2 regions of the Streptomyces sp. SP18CS02 genome follow, and region 1 is predicted to be linked to the other one. Evidence: riboswitches for the same ligand, from Rfam matches in the RefSeq annotation. Region 1 holds a riboswitch; the other holds the start of a gene.
The links. Region 1 has a riboswitch for S-adenosylmethionine ahead of PUR26_RS22185 (aminotransferase class V-fold PLP-dependent enzyme). Riboswitches for the same ligand answer to the same signal wherever they lie in the genome.
Positions count from the first base shown of each region.

Region 2: it holds a riboswitch for S-adenosylmethionine, as region 1 does, so the genes downstream of both, thrC (threonine synthase) here and PUR26_RS22185 (aminotransferase class V-fold PLP-dependent enzyme) in region 1, are expected to answer to the same signal.

Region 1 is NZ_JAQYXC010000289.1:404,671-413,889, reverse strand. Features, by position in the region: gene qcrA (cytochrome bc1 complex Rieske iron-sulfur subunit) at 1-398, shown strand, start outside; gene qcrB (cytochrome bc1 complex cytochrome b subunit) at 395-2,026, shown strand; gene trpD (anthranilate phosphoribosyltransferase) at 2,150-3,214, shown strand; SAM riboswitch class IV at 3,346-3,463, shown strand; gene PUR26_RS22185 (aminotransferase class V-fold PLP-dependent enzyme) at 3,667-5,139, shown strand; gene PUR26_RS22180 (glycerate kinase family protein) at 5,211-6,539, opposite strand; gene PUR26_RS22175 (SLC13 family permease) at 6,536-7,966, opposite strand; gene PUR26_RS22170 (response regulator transcription factor) at 8,040-8,699, opposite strand; gene PUR26_RS22165 (sensor histidine kinase) at 8,696-9,219, opposite strand, start outside.
Region 2 is NZ_JAQYXC010000294.1:124,438-133,656, reverse strand. Features, by position in the region: gene groL (chaperonin GroEL) at 1-961, opposite strand, end outside; gene PUR26_RS24950 (cold-shock protein) at 1,349-1,555, opposite strand; gene PUR26_RS24945 (MoaD/ThiS family protein) at 2,001-2,279, opposite strand; gene thrC (threonine synthase) at 2,298-3,608, opposite strand; SAM riboswitch class I at 3,602-3,788, opposite strand; gene PUR26_RS24935 (glucosyl-3-phosphoglycerate synthase) at 3,906-4,847, shown strand; gene PUR26_RS24930 (alpha,alpha-trehalose-phosphate synthase (UDP-forming)) at 4,894-6,303, shown strand; gene PUR26_RS24925 (hypothetical protein) at 6,384-6,746, shown strand; gene otsB (trehalose-phosphatase) at 6,837-7,682, opposite strand; gene PUR26_RS24915 (DUF3263 domain-containing protein) at 7,720-8,070, opposite strand; gene PUR26_RS24910 (extracellular solute-binding protein) at 8,132-9,219, opposite strand, start outside.

The DNA.
Region 1 (9,219 bases):
TCGGTTCGCTCACCTTCGCCATGCCCGAGGGCCTGGAGGAGAGCGACCACGACTTCAACAACGAGATCGCCAAGGCCGCCCTGATGATCGTCCGCATCCAGCCGGACGACATCAAGGACAAGCGTCAGCTCGAGTGGTCCCACGACGGCATCGTGGCGTTCTCGAAGATCTGCACCCACGTGGGCTGCCCGATCTCCCTGTACGAGCAGCAGACGCACCACGTGCTCTGCCCGTGCCACCAGTCCACCTTCGACCTCTCCGACGGCGCCCGCGTCATCTTCGGCCCGGCCGGCCACGCTCTCCCGCAGCTGCGGATCGGCGTGAATGACAAGGGCTTCCTCGAGGCGCTCGGCGACTTCGACGAGCCCGTCGGTCCTGCATTCTGGGAGCGCGGATGAGCACCACGACCGCAACAGACAGTAAGCGGAAAGCACCCGCCGGCGAGAAGGTCGCCGACTGGGCGGACGGCCGGCTGGGCATCTACTCGTTGGCCAAGGCCAACATGCGCAAGATCTTCCCGGACCACTGGTCCTTCATGCTCGGTGAGATCTGCCTCTACAGCTTCCTGATCATCATCCTCACGGGTGTGTATCTGACGCTGTTCTTCCACCCCAGCATGAACGAGGTGGAGTACCACGGCTCGTACGTGCCGATGCAGGGCATCCGGATGACCGAGGCGTACGCCTCGACGCTGGACATCAGCTTCGACGTGCGCGGTGGTCTGCTCATCCGGCAGATCCACCACTGGGCCGCGGTCATCTTCCTCGCCGGCATGTTCGTGCACATGATGCGCGTCTTCTTCACCGGCGCGTTCCGCAAGCCGCGTGAGATCAACTGGCTGTTCGGCTTCCTGCTGTTCGTCCTGGGCATGTTCACCGGCTTCACCGGTTACTCGCTCCCGGACGACCTGCTCTCCGGCACCGGTGTCCGCTTCACGCAGGGCGCGATCCTGTCCGTGCCGGTCGTCGGCACGTACATCTCGATGTTCCTGTTCGGCGGCGAGTTCCCCGGCCACGACATGGTGGCCCGGTTCTACTCGATCCACATCCTGCTGCTGCCGGGCATCATGCTCGGCCTCGTGGTGGCCCACCTGATCCTGGTCTTCTACCACAAGCACACGCAGTTCGCGGGCCCCGGCCGGACGAACAAGAACGTCGTCGGCATGCCGCTGCTGCCGGTCTACATGGCGAAGGCCGGAGGCTTCTTCTTCCTGGTCTTCGGTGTGATCGCGATCATCGCGGCGCTCTTCACCATCAACCCGGTGTGGGCGCTCGGCCCCTACCGGCCGGACCAGGTGTCCACCGGCGCGCAGCCCGACTGGTACATGGGCTTCGCCGAGGGTCTCATCCGCGTGATGCCGGGCTGGGAGATCAACCTGTGGGGTCACACCCTCGTCCTGGGCGTGTTCATCCCGCTGGTGGTCTTCGGTCTGGTCCTCGCCGCGATCGCGGTCTACCCGTTCATCGAGGCCTGGATCACGGGCGACAAGCGTGAGCACCACATCCTGGACCGGCCGCGCAACGCGCCGACCCGGACCGCTCTCGGTGTCGCCTGGGTGACGGCGTACATGATCATGCTCATCGGTGGTGGCAACGACATCTTCGCCACGCACTTCCACCTGTCGATCAACTCGATCACCTGGTTCGTCCGGATCTTCTACTTCCTCGGACCGGTCATCGCGTTCATCGTCACCAAGCGGATCTGCCTGGGTCTGCAGCGTCGTGACCGCGACAAGGTGCTGCACGGCCGTGAGACCGGCATCATCAAGCGACTGCCGCACGGTGAGTTCGTCGAGGTCCACGAGCCGCTCAGCCAGGCCAAGCTGTACTCGCTCACCGCGCACGAGCAGTACGAGCCGGCCGAGATCGGCCCGTCGGTCGACGAGAACGGTGTCGAGCGCAAGATCTCGCGTGGGCAGAAGCTCCGCGCGAAGCTGAGCAAGGCGTACTTCGGCGAGGGCAACCAGGTTCCCAAGCCGACCGCCGAGGAGCACCAGGAGATCACCAGCGGCCACGGCCACCACTGATCCCTGACCTGTAAGGTCGCCACGGCAAGAGCCCCGTCCATTCGCCGGACGGGGCTCTTTGCCGTACCCGGGGATCGATAGGGTGGTGAACGTCCATGGAGATACGGAAGACCAGGAGCGACCATGAGCGCTGTGAACCCCGCTGGAGGCAATCGCGCGGCGGGCCGTTCCTGGCCCGAGGTCCTCGACTCGCTGCTGTACGGACGTGACCAGAGCGCCGAGGCGACGGCCTGGGCGATGGACCGCATCCTGCGCGGCGAGGCGACCAACGCCCAGATCGCCGGCTTCGTCGTCGCGCTGCGGGCGAAGGGCGAGACGGTCGAGGAGATCTCCGGTCTCGTGCGGACCATGTACGAGCACGCCAACCTCATCGAGGTCCCCGGGCCCTCGGTCGACATCGTCGGCACGGGCGGCGACGGCGCCAAGACCGTCAACATCTCCACCATGTCGGCCATCGTCGTCGCCGGTACCGGCGCCAAGGTCGTCAAGCACGGCAACCGGGCGGCGTCCTCCGCGTCCGGCTCCTCGGACGTACTGGAGAAGCTGGGCGTCAATCTGGACCTCACGCCCAAGCGGGTCGCCGAGGTCGCGCAGGAGGCCGGCATCACCTTCTGCTTCGCGGTGAAGTTCCACCCGGCGCTGCGCCACGTCGCGGCGGCCCGCAAGGAGCTCGGCATCCGCACGACCTTCAACTTCCTGGGGCCGCTCACCAATCCGGCGCGGGTACGCGCCCAGGCGACCGGCGTGGCCGACGCCCGGATGGCGCCGATCATGGCCGGAGTCCTCGCCGAACGGGGCTCGTCCGCCCTGGTGTTCCGGGGTGACGACGGGCTTGACGAGCTGACGACCACCGCCACCTCACGTGTGTGGGTGGTACGGGACGGAGCGGTCCACGAGCAGGCGTTCGACCCGCGTGACGTGGGGATCGACCTGGTGCCCGTGGAGGCCCTGCGGGGCGCGGACGCGTCGTACAACGCGGATGTCGCCCGCCGTCTCCTGGGCGGAGAGACCGGCCCCGTACGCGACGCGGTGCTGCTCAACTCGGCGGCGGCGCTCGTGGCCCTGGAGCCGACGGACGCGCCGCTGACGGACCAGATCCGGGCGGCCCTCGCACGGGCGGCCGAGTCCATCGACTCCGGTGCGGCGCGCGCGGCGCTGGAGCGGTGGGTCACGGCCAGCAACACGTGAGGCACCCGGCGGGCCCGCGCGGGTGCCCGCCGGTGTCCGGGCGCGGGATCGCGACGGTGTGACGCACGGCGCAGTCCGAAGTGTGGACTGCGCCTTGCGCATGCCGAGACGTATGGCAGGATGCTGTTCAAGGTCATGAGTGACAGCGACTACGGCCCCGGCCCGCTGTCCGGCAACCCTCCGTCCGTGGCGGGGTGCCCCGGGTGAAGACCAGGCCGTAGGCAGCGAGGTCTGCGGCAAGCGCGGACCCCTGCTACACCCTGGGGTCCTGGTCCTCAAGGGAGCAGTCTCGTGAGCAAGCGAATGCGATAGGGCGGCTACGCCCCCTTCTTCAGCACACCCCTCCACGCGGTGACGCCGCGTGCTGAGGCAACCCCCGTACGCCGGACGCCCCTTCGGGCCGTCCCACGGGTTTGAAGCCATTCCGCCTTGTCCTGCCGGGAGATACCGCCATGTCCGCATGCCCGAACGCCGCCGCCCCCACCGCCGAGACCGCCACCCTCGCGCCCCCCGTCGCCGAGCCGGCCGCCACCGGGTCCGCCCCGGCCGGGCACCCCGCGGAGCCGGCCGCCGAGCCCTGCTGTGCGGCCCCGCTGCCCGTGCTGGGCCGCGATGTCACCGTGCCGCTGGTCACCGGTGGCGAGGTCGCCTACGCCGCCCTCGACTACGCCGCCAGCGCGCCGGCCCTGCAGCGGGTGTGGGACGACGTCGCCGCCTACGCCCCGTACTACGGCAGCGTCCACCGGGGCGCCGGGTACCTCTCCCAGCTGTCGACGGACCTCTTCGAGAACAGCCGCGCGGTCGTGGCGGAGTTCCTCGACTGCCGCCCGGACGACCAGGTCGTCTTCACCCGTTCGACGACCGACTCGCTGAACCTGCTCGCCGCCGTCCTCCCGGCCGACTGCCAGGTCTTCGTCTTCGAGACCGAGCACCACGCCTCGTTGCTGCCCTGGAGGGACGCACGGGTGACCTACCTGAACGCGCCCCGGACGCCCGCGGAGGCCGTCGGGACGCTGGAGCGGGCGCTCGCCGAGCGGGCCACCGCGTCGGGAGCGGATGCCCCGGCCCTGGTGTGTGTGACAGGTGCGTCGAACGTGACCGGTGAGCTGTGGCCGGTGCGCGAACTGGCCGCCGCGGCGCACGCGCACGGTGCCCGGATCGTGCTGGACGCGGCGCAGCTGGCGCCGCACCACCCCGTCTCCGTGCGGGACCTGGACGTGGACTGGGTCGCCTTCTCCGGGCACAAGCTGTACGCGCCCTTCGGCTCGGGCGTCCTCGCCGGACGGTCCGACTGGCTCCAGGACGCCGAGCCGTACCTGGCCGGCGGAGGCGCCTCCCGCCAGGTCGCACGGCGTGAGGACGGGGGAGTGGACGTGCAGTGGCACACCACCGCCGCGCGCCACGAGGCCGGTTCGCCGAACGTCATCGGCGTCTACTCCATCGCCTCGGCCTGCAAGGCGCTCACCGAGGCCGGCTTCGAGAACCTGGTGGCCCGTGAGCAGCACCTGGTGGAGACGGTCCGTAAGGGTCTCGCCGAGGTGCCCGAGGTGAAGGTGCTGTCGCTCTTCGGCGACGACGCCCCGCGGGTCGGTGTCATCTCCTTCGTCGTCGAGGGCTGGAACAGCTCGCACTTCGCGGCGGCGCTCTCGGCCGAGTACGGGATCGGTGTGCGCGACGGACTGTTCTGCGCCCACCCGCTGGTGCGGACCCTGCTGGGCAGCGACCCGCAGGACCCGGGCGAGTGCGGCGCGCCGGAGGGCGACCCGGGCGAGCGCTCCTTGAACGCCATCCGGGTCAGCTTCGGTGCGGGCACTCCGGACGAGCACGTGCGGCGATTCGTCCGGGCGGTGAAGGAGCTCGTCCGTGAGGGCGCGAAGTGGAACTACCGTACCGAGGAAGGGCGTTGCGTTCCCGACCGCGGCTGAGCCCGATGGCCCTGGGCGGCGGTCCTCGCGGCCGCCGCCGTCACCACCACCCGCCGTCACCACCACCGCCGTCACCACCTCCGGGCGAGCGACCGGAGGGCCGATGCCCCGGCCGGCGGGGGAGCGGACCGGGCGGGCGCCGCGGTGTGCGCGCCGCCCTTCGTTCCCGCGGGGCCGTGGGGGAGCCGGCGGCCCGCGGCGACGCAGCGGCCGGGGGTGCCCGGGCACGCGAGGCCGGCCAGGTCCGGCCGGCGGGGCCTGAGCCGGGTGCCGAGCAGGACGGTGCGCAGGGCCCGTTCGGCCGCGTCGGTGAGCAACTCGGCCGCGCGCTCCAGAGCCTCCCGCAGGGGTACGGGGCCGGGCGTGATCGACTCGTAGGCGTCCAGGCCCGCCTCCCGGGCGCCGTCGGCCACCGTGCCCGCCAGGGCGAGGACCGGGACGCCGGCCTCGCGGGCGCGGCGTGCGACCTCGGAGGGGATCTTGCCGCGGGGCGTCTGGGCGTCCAGTGCGCCCTCTCCCGTGATCACCAGGTCGGCGCGGGAGAGGCGGGCGTCGAGGTCCAGCCCGTCCAGGAGCACATCGAAGCGGGGCAGCAGCCGCGCGCCCACCGCCGCGAGGCCCGCGCCCAGACCCCCGGACGCCCCGGTGCCGGGCGCGGTGCGCAGGTCGACGGCCGGGCCGAACGCCTCGGCCAGGGCGGCCGCCCAGTGTTCGAGGGCTGCCGACAGCTCCTCGACCTGGGCCGGTGTGGCGCCCTTCTGGGGGCCGAAGACCCGGGCGACGCCGGACCGGCCGCACAGCACGTTGTAGGGGTTGCACGCCACCAGCAGTTCGGTCTCCGCCAGCCGGGGATCGAGGCCGCCGGGGTCGATGACGGACAGCTCGCGCAAGGCCGCCCCGCCGTGCGGCAGTTCGTCGCCCGCGCGGTCCAGGAGCCGGGCGCCGAGCGCCTGGAGCGCGCCCGCGCCCCCGTCCGACGTACCGGAGTCGCCGCAGCCGACGAGGACGCGGCGGGCACCGGTGTCCAGGGCGGCGAGGACCAGTTCGCCGACGCCGTACGTGGTGGTGCCGCCCGGGGCCCGGCGGCCCGGCGGCACCAGCCGCAGTCCGGCGACGGCCGCCATCTCGACGACCGCGGTACCGGAGCCGTCGCCGAGCAGCGCGAAGTGCGTGGCCACGGGTGTGCCCAGTGGCCCGGTGGCGGTGCGCGCCACGAGCCGGCCGCCCGTCGCGGCGGCCAGCGCCTCGGCCGTGCCCTCGCCGCCGTCGACCAGCGGGATCAGGTCGAGCCGGGCGCCGGGCAGGACGCGCAGCACCCCCTCGGCGATGGCCTCGGCGGCCTGGGGGGCGGAGAGGGACTCCTTGAAGCCGCCGGGGGCGACGGCGATGCGATAGGTCATGGCTGGGTCTCCAGGAGTACGGGCACGCCGAGCAGCGGCCAGACGGTGAGGGCGAAGAGCAGGACCACGGCCGCCGTGAGCGGGGCGAGAACGGCCGAGAGCCGCAGCAGGTCGCGCGGGGTGTAGGTGGGGACGCCGTCGGGGAGGTCGGCGAAGAGCGCCACCGGCTTGGCCGAGGCGGGCAGGGTGTGGCAGAAGCCGGCCGCGGCCGTGGAGGCGAGGGCGGCGGCCACCGGGTTGACCCCGGCGGCCGCCGAGGCCGCCACCACCAGCGGGACGAGGACCGAGGAGCGGGCCGAGCGGGACTGGAGGACGAGATGGGCGGCCGTGCTGACCAGTACGACGGCGGTGAGGAACGCCCAGGGCGGCAGGTCCGCCGGCAGCCAGGCCACGAGCCACCGGGCCGCGCCCGAATCGGCCAGGGCCACGCCCATCGCCATCGTCGTGGCCATGAAGAGCAGCAGGGGCCAGGGAACCGTCCTGAGCCCGTCCTTGAGCCGCACGGTGCCGAGCGCGGGAGTGGCGGCCACGACCGCGCCGATCAGCGCGACCATCGCGGGCGGGACGCGGTGCAGCGGCTCGCTGCACCACAGCGCCACCACGGTCGCCAGCAGCAGCGCGCAGCGCGCCTCCGCCGTGGAGAGCGGACCGGTGACCGGGGTGGGGGAGTGCTCCTGGAGCTGCTCGGGCGTGATGACGACCGGGCCGCGCCGGTCGGTCCGTTCGGTGGCGGTGAGCAGGACCGCCTCGGCGGCCAGGTGCGAGGAGACCACCGCGAGCGGCAGCCCCAGCAGCAGCCACTCCACGAACCCGAGCCGCTCGCCGGTCTGCTCCCACAGCACGCCGACGGTGATCAGGTGCGCGCCGGCGCCGATCAGGGTGGCGACGGCGGAGAGCAGGACGACGGTGGGGAAGAGCAGCGCCAGCATCACCACCAGCCGGGTGCGGTCCGCGAGCACCTTGGCCAGGGCGAGGAAGACGGGGAGCGCGAGGGCCGCCCGGCCCGAGGTGGCGGGTACGGCGAAGGAGGTGACGACGAGCGCGGCGGTGGTCAGGTGCGCCAACTGGCGCACCGTGCGGGCGCCGTCGACCAGGAAGGCCGCCGCCCGCCCCGCGAGCCCGGTCCGGGTGATCGCGGCCGCCAGGACGAACGCGCAGATCAGCAGCCACACCGTCTCGTCGCCGAGGGTGGCGAACAACGTCTCGCTGCTGATCACCCCGGACGCCGTCAGCGCGAGCCCGGCCCCCAGGGCGACGTAGGTGTCGTCGACGGGCAGGGCGGTCCAGGCGACGGTGGCCAGGGTGAAGACGGCGAGGGTGACACGCGCGTCACCGCCGAGGCCGGGGAAGCAGGACGGCACCGTCAGCAGCGCGCAGAATCCGAGCGCGGCGCAGAACCACACCGCCCGGGGGAAGGAGAGGGCCACGGAAGCGAGTCTGGTGACGTGCCGTGAGTCCTCGATGAGCGCTCCGTGAAGAGATGTTCACGCCGGAACGGGACTACGGCATGCGGTAGCCCATCCCCCGTACGGTCTCCAGCCGCTGGGCGCCGAGCTTCCTGCGCAGCGCCCGGACGTACACGTCCACGATGTTGGAGCCGGGATCGAAGTCGTACCCCCAGACGTGGGAGAGGATCTGCTCCCGCGACAGCACCTGGCCCGGGTGGCGCAGGAACATGTCGAGCAGCATGAACTCGCGGGCCGTCAGGTCGACCGTCCGGTCCCCGGCGCGGGCCCGCCGGGTGCGCAGGTCGAGGCCGAGGTCGCCGCTGCGCAGCACCGTCACCTCGGGCGCGCGGGCGGCGGTGCGCAGCCGCAGCCGTACCCGTGCCAGCAGCTCCTCGAAACGGAACGGCTTGGTCATCCAGTCGTCGGCGCCGCCCTCCAGGCCGGCCACCGTGTCCCGCACCGAGTCGAGGGCGGTCAGCACGATCACCGGCAGCGTCGCCCGCGCCTCCCGCAGCTCCCGCAGCACGGTGAAGCCGTCCCGGCCGGGCAGCCCGATGTCCAGCACCATCAGGTCGAAGCCGCCCGTGACGGCGTGGTCCAGGGCCGTGTCGCCGTCGGCGGCGACCGTGGTCGTGTAGGCGTTGGCGCGCAGCCCCTTCTCCACGAAGGAGGCGATGCGCTCCTCGTCCTCGGCGATCAGAATGCGGTTCACCGGTCCTCCTCCAGTACGAGTACGAAAGTGGCCCCGCCGCCCTCGGTGGGGCGCAGTTCGACCCGGCCGCCCCGGTGGCCCTCGGCGATCGCCTTCACGATGGACAGGCCGAGCCCGGCGCCGCCGGTGCGCCCGCGCCGGTTCGTGCCGCGCCGGAACCGTTCGAAGATGACCTCGGCGTCCGCCGGTTCCACACCGGGACCGCTGTCGGCCACGTACAGCTCGACGCGGCCCTCCGCCTCCTGGGAGCCGATCCGCATCCGCTGGCCCGGGACGGTGTGCTGGACGGCGTTCTGGGCGAGCTGCACCATGGCCTGGGTGATGCGCTGCGGGTCGAGCAGGACCTCGCGGTCGGCGACGCCGTCCAGGATCCACTCGCGCTCGCCGAGCGCGCGCGCCTTCACGAACACGTCCGCGGTCAGCTCGCCGAGCTGGACCGGCTCGGGGGCGACGAAGTCGGGGCGTCCCGCCTTGGCGAGCAGCAGCAGGTCCTCGACGATCCGGCTCATCCGGTCGAGTT
Region 2 (9,219 bases), on a different contig from region 1:
CCTTGCGGGCGCGGCCCAGGAGGTCGAGGGTGGCGTTCTCGAGCTTGAGACCGACCTCCTCGGAGATGACCGTGCCACCGGTGAGGATGGCGATGTCGTTCAGCATGGCCTTGCGGCGGTCGCCGAAGCCCGGGGCCTTGACGGCGACGGACTTGAAGGTGCCGCGGATCTTGTTGACGACCAGGGTCGACAGGGCCTCGCCCTCGACGTCCTCGGCGATGATCAGCAGCGGCTTGCCCGACTGCATGACCTTCTCCAGCAGCGGAAGGAGGTCCTTCACGTTGCTGATCTTCGAGTTGACGATGAGGATGTACGGGTCGTCGAGCGACGCCTCCATACGCTCCATGTCGGTGGCGAAGTACGCCGAGATGTAGCCCTTGTCGAAGCGCATACCCTCGGTGAGCTCCAGCTCCAGACCGAAGGTCTGGGACTCCTCGACGGTGATGACGCCTTCCTTGCCGACCTTGTCCATGGCCTCGGCGATGAGCTCGCCGATCTGGGTGTCGGCGGCGGAGATGGAGGCCGTGGAAGCGATCTGCTCCTTGGTCTCGACATCCTTCGCCTGCTCCAGCAGCGCACCGGAGACGGCCTCGACGGCCTTCTCGATGCCGCGCTTGAGGGCCATCGGGTTGGCGCCGGCGGCGACGTTGCGCAGACCCTCGCGGACGAGCGCCTGGGCGAGGACGGTCGCGGTGGTCGTACCGTCACCGGCGACGTCGTCCGTCTTCTTGGCGACTTCCTTGACCAGCTCGGCGCCGATCTTCTCGTACGGGTCCTCGAGCTCGATCTCCTTGGCGATGGAAACACCATCGTTGGTGATCGTGGGGGCGCCCCACTTCTTCTCGAGGACGACGTTGCGACCCTTGGGGCCCAGGGTCACCTTGACGGCGTCGGCGAGCTGGTTCATGCCGCGCTCGAGGCCGCGCCGTGCCTCCTCGTCGAACGCGATGATCTTGGCCATGTGAAGTGGTCCTCCCGGACAGGGGTGGAAAAGCCGGACCGCGCTGGTGCCCGCGACGGACGGCCTGCACGCCTGTGGTTCCTTGCCCCACCGGCCTGCGAGCCTCACCGACCCGGTCCTTCGGTGGCACTCTCACTGTCAGAGTGCTAACGCAATGATTAGCACTCGACCCCTGCGAGTGCAAGCGCCCACCGGGTATCGGACAGCCGGATCCGGGCAGACGCGCCAGGGCGCTCACGGGCAGGCGCGGGCGGCGCCGTCACGGGCCCCCGCGGGGGCGTACGGGACCCCGGCGCGGGGCGCGGGCATACGCGAGGGGCCCGTATCCCTCCTCGGATACGAGCCCCTCGGCGCTGCTGAGTCGATGGTCGATCGAACGCGCGGCACTCAGCCGGCGGCGAGCTTGACCATGTCCGCCTGCGGACCCTTCTGGCCCTGCGAGATCTCGAACTCGACCCGCTGACCTTCTTCAAGGGTGCGGTACCCGTCCATCTGGATCGCGCTGTAGTGGACGAAAACATCCGCACCACCGTCGACCGCGATGAAGCCGTACCCCTTCTCCGCGTTGAACCACTTGACGGTGCCCTGAGCCATGCCTAACTCCCCTATTACTGGCCCTTGCGCAGGACCGCACTTCGCGGACCCTGGGTCAGACCTCGCCCCCCGATGAATCCCTGGACCCGGAGGCCCGTAAGAACCCAGGAGACGTGCGCCGGAACGCGTCGACCGCGGCTGAATGTATCTGCCCAACTGCCCTCTGCAACAGGTCAATCGGACGAGAAATCCGAGCGCCCGTGAACGGAAATATCGGCGAATTGAGCGGAATCCGGGGCAAGTCGGGCCCGACAAAGCACGCATTCGGCGCATTGCACATGGACACTTTGGCTGCTTCTTGATGGGGCGCGGCGCATTCTCATATGCGCGGGGCACCTGCAGCGGCGGGGACTTCCCCAACTCTACCGCGCTCAACCCTGCAAATTGCCCCCTCCGCTTTCCGGTGCGGAGGGGGCAACAGTTGTGCGGGTGAAAAGGTGGGCGGTCAGCAGCCGCCCGCCACGGCGGGAATGATCGAAACGCCCACGCCGTCGGGCGTGGCGGTCTCCAGACCCTGTTCGAACCGCACGTCGTCGTCGTTGACGTAGACGTTGACGAAGCGGCGCAGCTTGCCCTGGTCGTCCAGGACGCGGGCGGCGATGCCCGGGTGGTTGGCCTCCAGCGACGCGATGACCTCGGAGAGGGTTCCGCCCTCGGCCGACACCTCGGCCTGGCCGCCCGTGTACGTGCGGAGGATGGTGGGGATGCGGACGTTGACGCTCACAGGTTTCTCCTCAGGGTTTCAGCGGGCCAGGCCGGCGTCGCGGAACGCGTCCAGGCTGGGGCGGATGGTCGCGGTCGGGCCGGTGGTCGGGGCCACGGCGTCGAGGGTCTTCAGGCCGTCACCGGTGTTCAGGACGACGGTGGTGAGCGTGGGGTCGAGGAGGCCGGCCTCGATCAGCTTCCTGGTCACACCCACCGTCACGCCGCCCGCGGTCTCGGCGAAGATGCCCTCGGTGCGGGCCAGCAGCTTGATCGCGTCCACGACCTGCTCGTCGTCGACGTCCTCGACCGCGCCGCCGGTGCGGCGGGCGATGTCCAGCACGTAGGGGCCGTCGGCCGGGTTGCCGATGGCGAGCGACTTGGCGATGGTGTCCGGCTTCTGGGGCCGTACGACGTCGTGGCCCGCCTTGAAGGCGGTGGAGACCGGGGAGCAGCCCTCGGCCTGGGCGCCGAAGATCTTGTACGGCCTGTCCTCGACGAGGCCCAGCCTGATGAGCTCCTGGAGACCCTTGTCGATCTTCGTGAGCTGGGAGCCGGAGGCGATCGGGATGACCAGCTGGTCGGGCAGCCGCCAGCCGAGCTGCTCGCAGATCTCGTACGCGAGGGTCTTGGAGCCCTCCGCGTAGTACGGGCGCAGGTTGACGTTGACGAAGCCCCAGCCCTCGCCCAGCGGGTCGCCGATGAGCTCGGAGCAGAAGCGGTTCACGTCGTCGTAGTTGCCCTCGATGCCGACGAGCTCGCCGCCGTAGACCGCGGCCATGACGACCTTGCCCTGCTCCAGGTCGTGCGGGATGAACACGCAGGAGCGGAAGCCCGCCCGGGCGGCGGCGGCGCCGACCGCGCCGGCCAGGTTGCCGGTGGAGGAGCACGAGAGGGTGGTGAAGCCGAAGGCGCGGGCGGCCTCCAGGGCCTGCGCGACGACGCGGTCCTTGAAGGAGTGCGTCGGGTTGCCGGAGTCGTCCTTGACGAACAGCTTTCCGGGGGCCACGCCGAGTTCGCGGGCGAGGTTGTCGGCCTTGACGAGCTTGGTCCAGCCGGGGTTCAGGTTGGGCTTGTCCGTCACGTCGGCGGGGACGGGCAGCAGCGGTGCGTATCGCCAGATGTTGGCGGGGCCCGCCTCGATCCGCTCGCGAAGGGCCTCCGGGTCACCGGTCGGCAGGTCGTAGGCGATTTCCAGCGGCCCGAAACACAGTTCACAGGCGAAGATCGGGCCGAGGGGGAAACGCTCACCGCATTCCCGACAGGAAAGCGCGGCGGCCGGACCGAGGTCGACGGTCTTGGGGGTGGCAACAGTCTGTACAGCCATGGAGGCGAGGCCCTTTCTCCTCATCTTCCTCATGGCGCATCTCGCCATGAGACGGATTTGGCACCTTCCCTAGCCGGGGCCTCGCGGAATTCCACGCGTGCGCGGTGCACCACCGGGATGGTGACCGGGACGGGTGGGCGAGTGCCGACTGGAGGGTTGCCGGGGCTTCAACGGGCCGTTTCCCTCTGCCCCTCTGGATGAGCGGTATTCGATTGTGTGGCGCGGGCCCCCGACATGCGACGGTCATCCGCGTTGTTCAAGACTGTAACCGAACACACCGGGCGGTTGAGATGGTCGTCCGACCCGCGAGATGGAGATCACGTGCTGGATGAGGTGGAGCGCTGGCTGCCCCGGCGGTCCTGGTCCGTGTCCGACCGGCCGCTCGGGATGCTGCTCGCGGCGAAGCGCTCGACGCGGGTCAGCGTGGTGCTGCCCGCGCTGAACGAGGAGGCGACGGTCGGGGAGATCGTCACCGTGATCCGCCGTGAGCTGATGTCGGCCGAGGTGCCTCTCGTCGACGAGCTGGTGGTGATCGACTCGGGCTCCACCGACCGTACGGCGGAGGTGGCCGCGGCCGCCGGGGCGCGGGTGGTGGCGCGGGACGCGATACTCCCCCGCATACCGGCCGTGCCGGGCAAGGGCGAGGTGCTGTGGCGCTCGCTGCTGGTGACCGGCGGGGACGTGGTGTGCTTCGTCGACGCGGACCTGCGGGAGTTCTCGGCGGACTTCGTGACGGGGATCGTGGGGCCGCTGCTGACCGACCCGTCGGTGGAGTTCGTGAAGGCGATGTACGAGCGGCCGCTGGGGGACGCGCCCGGTCAGGGCGGGCGGGTGACCGAGCTGGTGGCCAGGCCGCTGCTGAACCTGCACTGGCCGCAGCTCGCCGGGTTCGTCCAGCCGCTGGGCGGCGAGTACGCGGCGCGGCGCTCGCTGCTGGAGCGGCTGCCCTTCCCGGTCGGCTACGGCGTGGAGCTGGGCCTGCTGGTCGACGCGCTGCACACGGTCGGGCTGGACGCGCTGGCGCAGGTGGACGTGGGGGTGCGGCTGCACCGCCATCAGGACGACCGGGCGCTGGGCCGGATGGCGGCGGCGATCTACCGGACGGCCCAGCTGCGGCTGTCGCGGGGCCATCTGGTGCGGCCCCGGCTGACCCAGTTCGACCGGGGCGACGACGGTTTCGTACCGCGTACGCACCCGGTGGACACGGAGGAGCGGCCGCCGATGGCCGGGATCGCGGAGTACGCGCGCCGCCGCGTGGCGTGACCGGCCGCACGTTTGAGCGTTTCCGCTTCGGGCTAGGTTCGGCTACATGGTCTCCGAGGAGCGTCACGAACACGAAGCAGCCCGGATCCTGGTCGCCTCGAACCGCGGACCGGTGAGCTACGTCCCGCGCGAGGACGGCACGCTCGACGCCCGCAGGGGCGGGGGCGGGCTGGTGTCGGGACTGTCGGCGATCGGGCCGGACGCCGGTGCGCTGTGGGTGTGCGCCGCGCTGGGCGACGGCGACCGGCAGGCGGTGCGCGACGGCATCGCCGAGCCCGGGGTGCGCATGCTCGACATCGACGCCGGCGTGCACGCCGACGCGTACAACGGCATCGCGAACTCGGTGCTGTGGTTCGTCCACCACATGCTGTACCAGACACCGCTGGAGCCGGTCTTCGACGCGGAGTTCCGGCGGCAGTGGGGCGCCTACCGGACGTACAACCGGGCGTTCGCGGAGGCGCTGGCGGCGGAGGCGGCGCCCGGGGCCGCGGTGCTGATCCAGGACTACCACCTGGCGCTGGCACCGGGGATGCTCCGCGAGCTCCGCCCCGACCTGCGGATCGGCCACTTCTCGCACACCCCGTGGGCGCCCGCCGACTACTTCCGCATGCTGCCGGACGACATCGCCGAGGAGCTGCTCCTGGGGATGCTGGGCGCGGACCGGCTGGGGTTCCTGACCCAGCGGTGGGCGGACGCGTTCGCCGCGTGCTGCGGGCAGCTGGTGGGCGGTACGGGCACGACGCGGATCGGGGTGCACGGGCTGGGCGCCGACGCGGACTTCCTGCGGGAGCGCGCGCACCGGCCGGACGTGGACGAGCGGATGGCGGCGCTGCGCGAGCAGATCGGCGAGGGCCGCAGGACGATCGTGCGGGTGGACCGCACGGAGCTGTCGAAGAACATCGTGCGGGGGCTGCTGGCGTACCGGACGCTGCTGGAGGAGCACCCCGAGTGGCGCGAGCGGGTCGTGCACCTCGCCTTCGCGTACCCCTCGCGGCAGGACCTGGAGGTCTACCGGACGTACACCGAGGAGGTCTCGCGGGTCGCCGGGGAGATCAACGCGACGTACGGGACCGAGGGCTGGACTCCGGTCGTGCTGCATGTGAAGGACGACTTCGCGCGCTCGCTCGCCGCGTACCGGCTGGCCGACGTGGCGCTGGTCAACCCGATCCGGGACGGTATGAACCTGGTCGCCAAGGAGGTGCCGGTCGTCTCCGAACGGGGCTGTGCGCTGGTGCTGTCGCGGGAGGCGGGCGCCTACGCGGAGCTGCGGGACAGCGCGGTGACGGTGAACCCGTTCGACGTGACGGGCACGGCGGCGGCGCTGCACGAGGCCCTGACGATGCCGGACCACGAGCGGGCGGAGCGCACCAAGCACCTCGCGGCGGCGGCGACCGCCCTGCCGCCGGAGCGCTGGTTCCTGGACCAGCTGGAGGCGTTGCTCGCCACGGCGGAGTGAGGCGTTCCCCTTCCCGTCCCCGGGCGGCCGCGTAAGCGGCGGCGTCCGGGGCAGCCGGGTGCGGGAAGGGAGAATTGGTCATGAACCTGGCATACGGCTTACCGGACTCGTCCACCGAGTGGTTCTGGTTCCTGGGCGCGCTGGCGCTCTACGTGGGCGTGGGCCTGCTGCTGGACTACGCGATGTACCGGCGGCGGGGCGCCCGGAACCCCGCCAGGAAGGCGCTGGGCGGTCTGACGGACATGGAGACGCGGCAGCCGCCCGGGAGCCGCTTCCGCAGCCAGATGCTGCTGCTCGGCGGCGCGCTGCTGCTGGTGCCGGTGGCGCTGTGGACGTCGGGGGCGGTGCGGTACGTCTCCTTCGTCGTGGTCGGGGCAGCGGTGATCTGCGCCAAGGCGGTGTACGACCACCGCACGGAGGTGCGCCCGCCCGAACGGCGGTGAGGACGCGCCTGCCGGGGCCCGTCCGCTCCCGCCCCGGGCGCGGGCGGGAGCGCTCCCCGCGCGCGGGCGGGGGCAAGGGCGCGACGCTCCCTAGCGGGACGCCTCGCGGGCCAGCGCGGCCAGGGTCTCGGCCACGCCCGCCGGGCCCGGCAGGACGAGGTCGGCGCGGTCGGCCAGCTCCGGGACCTCCGTGCCGCTGCACACGAGCAGCCCGGGCACCCCGTCGGAGCGCAGCTTCTCGACGGCGGCGAACGCCGCGAGGTCGCCGAGGTCGTCGCCCGCGAACAGGACGGCGGCGGCGCCGATCTCCTGTGCGTACTCGGTGAGGGCAACGCCCTTGTCGACGCCGGGCGGACGCAGCTCCAGCACCATCCGGCCCGGTTCGAGGACCAGGCCGTGACGGGCGGCCAGGTCGCTCAGCGGGCCCTTCAGCGCCTCGAAGGCGGCCTGCGGGTCGTCGGCCCGCCGGGTGTGGACGGCGACGGCCCGGCCCTTCTCCTCTATCCAGGTGCCGCGCCAGGCGCCGACGCTCTCCAGGAAGCCGGGCAGCTCCGCCCGGACCGCCGCGACGCCCGGGTGCGCGGGGGCGGCGGTGACCGTGCCGGTCACGGCGTCCCAGCGCTCGGCGCCGTAGTGCCCGAGGACCACGAGGTGTTCCAGGCCGGGCACCCCGGCGAAGCCGCCGTACCGCACGGCGACCCCGGCGGGGCGGCCGGTGATGATGGCGACGGAGGCGACACGCGGTGCCAGCGCGCTGAGCGCGGGCACCACGGCCGGGTGGGCGCGGGCCTGCTCGGGGTCGGGCACGATGTCGGCCAGCGTGCCGTCGAAGTCGAGGGCGACGAGCGCCCGCTCCGGCCGCGCGAGGATCGCGGCGAGGCCGTCACGGCCGGCTGAAGTGGCGGGACGCGGCAAGGGTTCCGGGTTGCTGCCCATGTTCCGGACCCTATCCACGGCGGCGCCCCCGCACACCTCAGCGGCGGGCCTCGCGGGACTCCCGCATCCGGCGCAGGCGGTTGACCGTGACGGGGTCGTGGGCCAGGGCCCTCGGGTCGTCGAGGAGGGCGTTGAGCAGCTGGTAGTAGCGGACCGGGGAGAACCCGAGCTGTTCCCTGATCGCGCGTTCCTTGGCGCCGGGGCCCGGCCAGGAGCGCCGTTCCATGGCGAGGACGGCGCGGTCCCGGCCGGTGAGCCCCGACGGCGCGGCGGAGGCCGGTACGGGACCGGCCTCGGGCTCTGGCTCGGGCTGGGAACCGGCCTCGGCCTCGGGCTCGGAACCGGCCTCGGAGCGGGCGTCCGGGCGGGGGTCGGGATCGGCGGTCATATCAGCAACATAACGCCCGCCGGGATGCGGACGGAAAGCCCGTAGGGGGTGTCCCGCAGCCCTACTCCGCCGCCTCGGCGTCCCTGGCGTCACGGGCGATCTGCTCCAGCACGCTCTCCGGGCTGCCGTCGGGCTCGACCGCCTTGCCGATGTTCTTCTTGACGCTCTCGCTGACCTTGGCCCAGGAGGTCTCGCCCACCGGGTACAGCTCCGAGGCCGGCAGCGCCTGCAGGAACTCCTTCAGGTCCGCGTTGGCGGGGTTGGCCTGCATGGCGGCGCTGGCGGTGACGGTGACCGGCAGGATGTCGTACTGCTCGGAGAACCGGACCACGTTCTTGTCCTCGTAGACGTAGTCCAGGAACTCGCCGATCTCCTTGCGGTGGCCGTTCTGCTTGAACGCCATCATCCAGTCGGCGACACCCATCGCGGCCTTGGCCTTGCCCTTGACGCCGGGCAGCGGCACCTTGCCGACCTTCACACCCGCCTTCTCGGCCTTCTCCATCAGCGTGGGGTGGCCGTTGAGCATGCCGACCTCGCCGCGCGTGAAGGCGTCGAACGCCTGCTGGCGGTCGAGCTTGCCGGGGGCGACGGGACCGGTCAGGCCCTCGCCGACGAGGTTGTCCTTCAGCCAGGTGAAGGTCTCGATGTTCTCGGTCGAGGCGATCTCGTAGGTGCCGCCGGTGGAGTCGCGGTAGCCGCCCCCGCCGCTGAGAAGCCACATCATCGTCTCGGCCTGGGACTCCTCACTGCCGAGCGGCAGCGCGAAGGGGTACTTCACACCCTCGCCCTTGAGGGCCTTGGCGGCCTTCTCGATGTCGTCCCAGCTCTGGGGCGCCTTGACGCCCGCCTTCTCGAAGAGGTCCTCGTTGAAGAAGAGCAGGCGCGTGCTGGCCGCGAACGGCAGGCCGTACTGCACCCGGTCGACCTCGCCCGCCTTGCTGAGCAGTGGCAGGAAATTGGCCTGGGTGGGCACGGACACCAGGCTGTCGACGTCGTAGAGCTTGTCCTGCTCGGCGTAGTCGGCGTACGCGCCGATCTGCGCCAGGTCGGGGGCCGCGCCGTTCTTCACCATCTCGGCGACCTCGCGGTCGACGTCCTTCCAGGACAGGACCTGGACGTCGATCTTGATGCCGGGGTGACCCTTCTCGA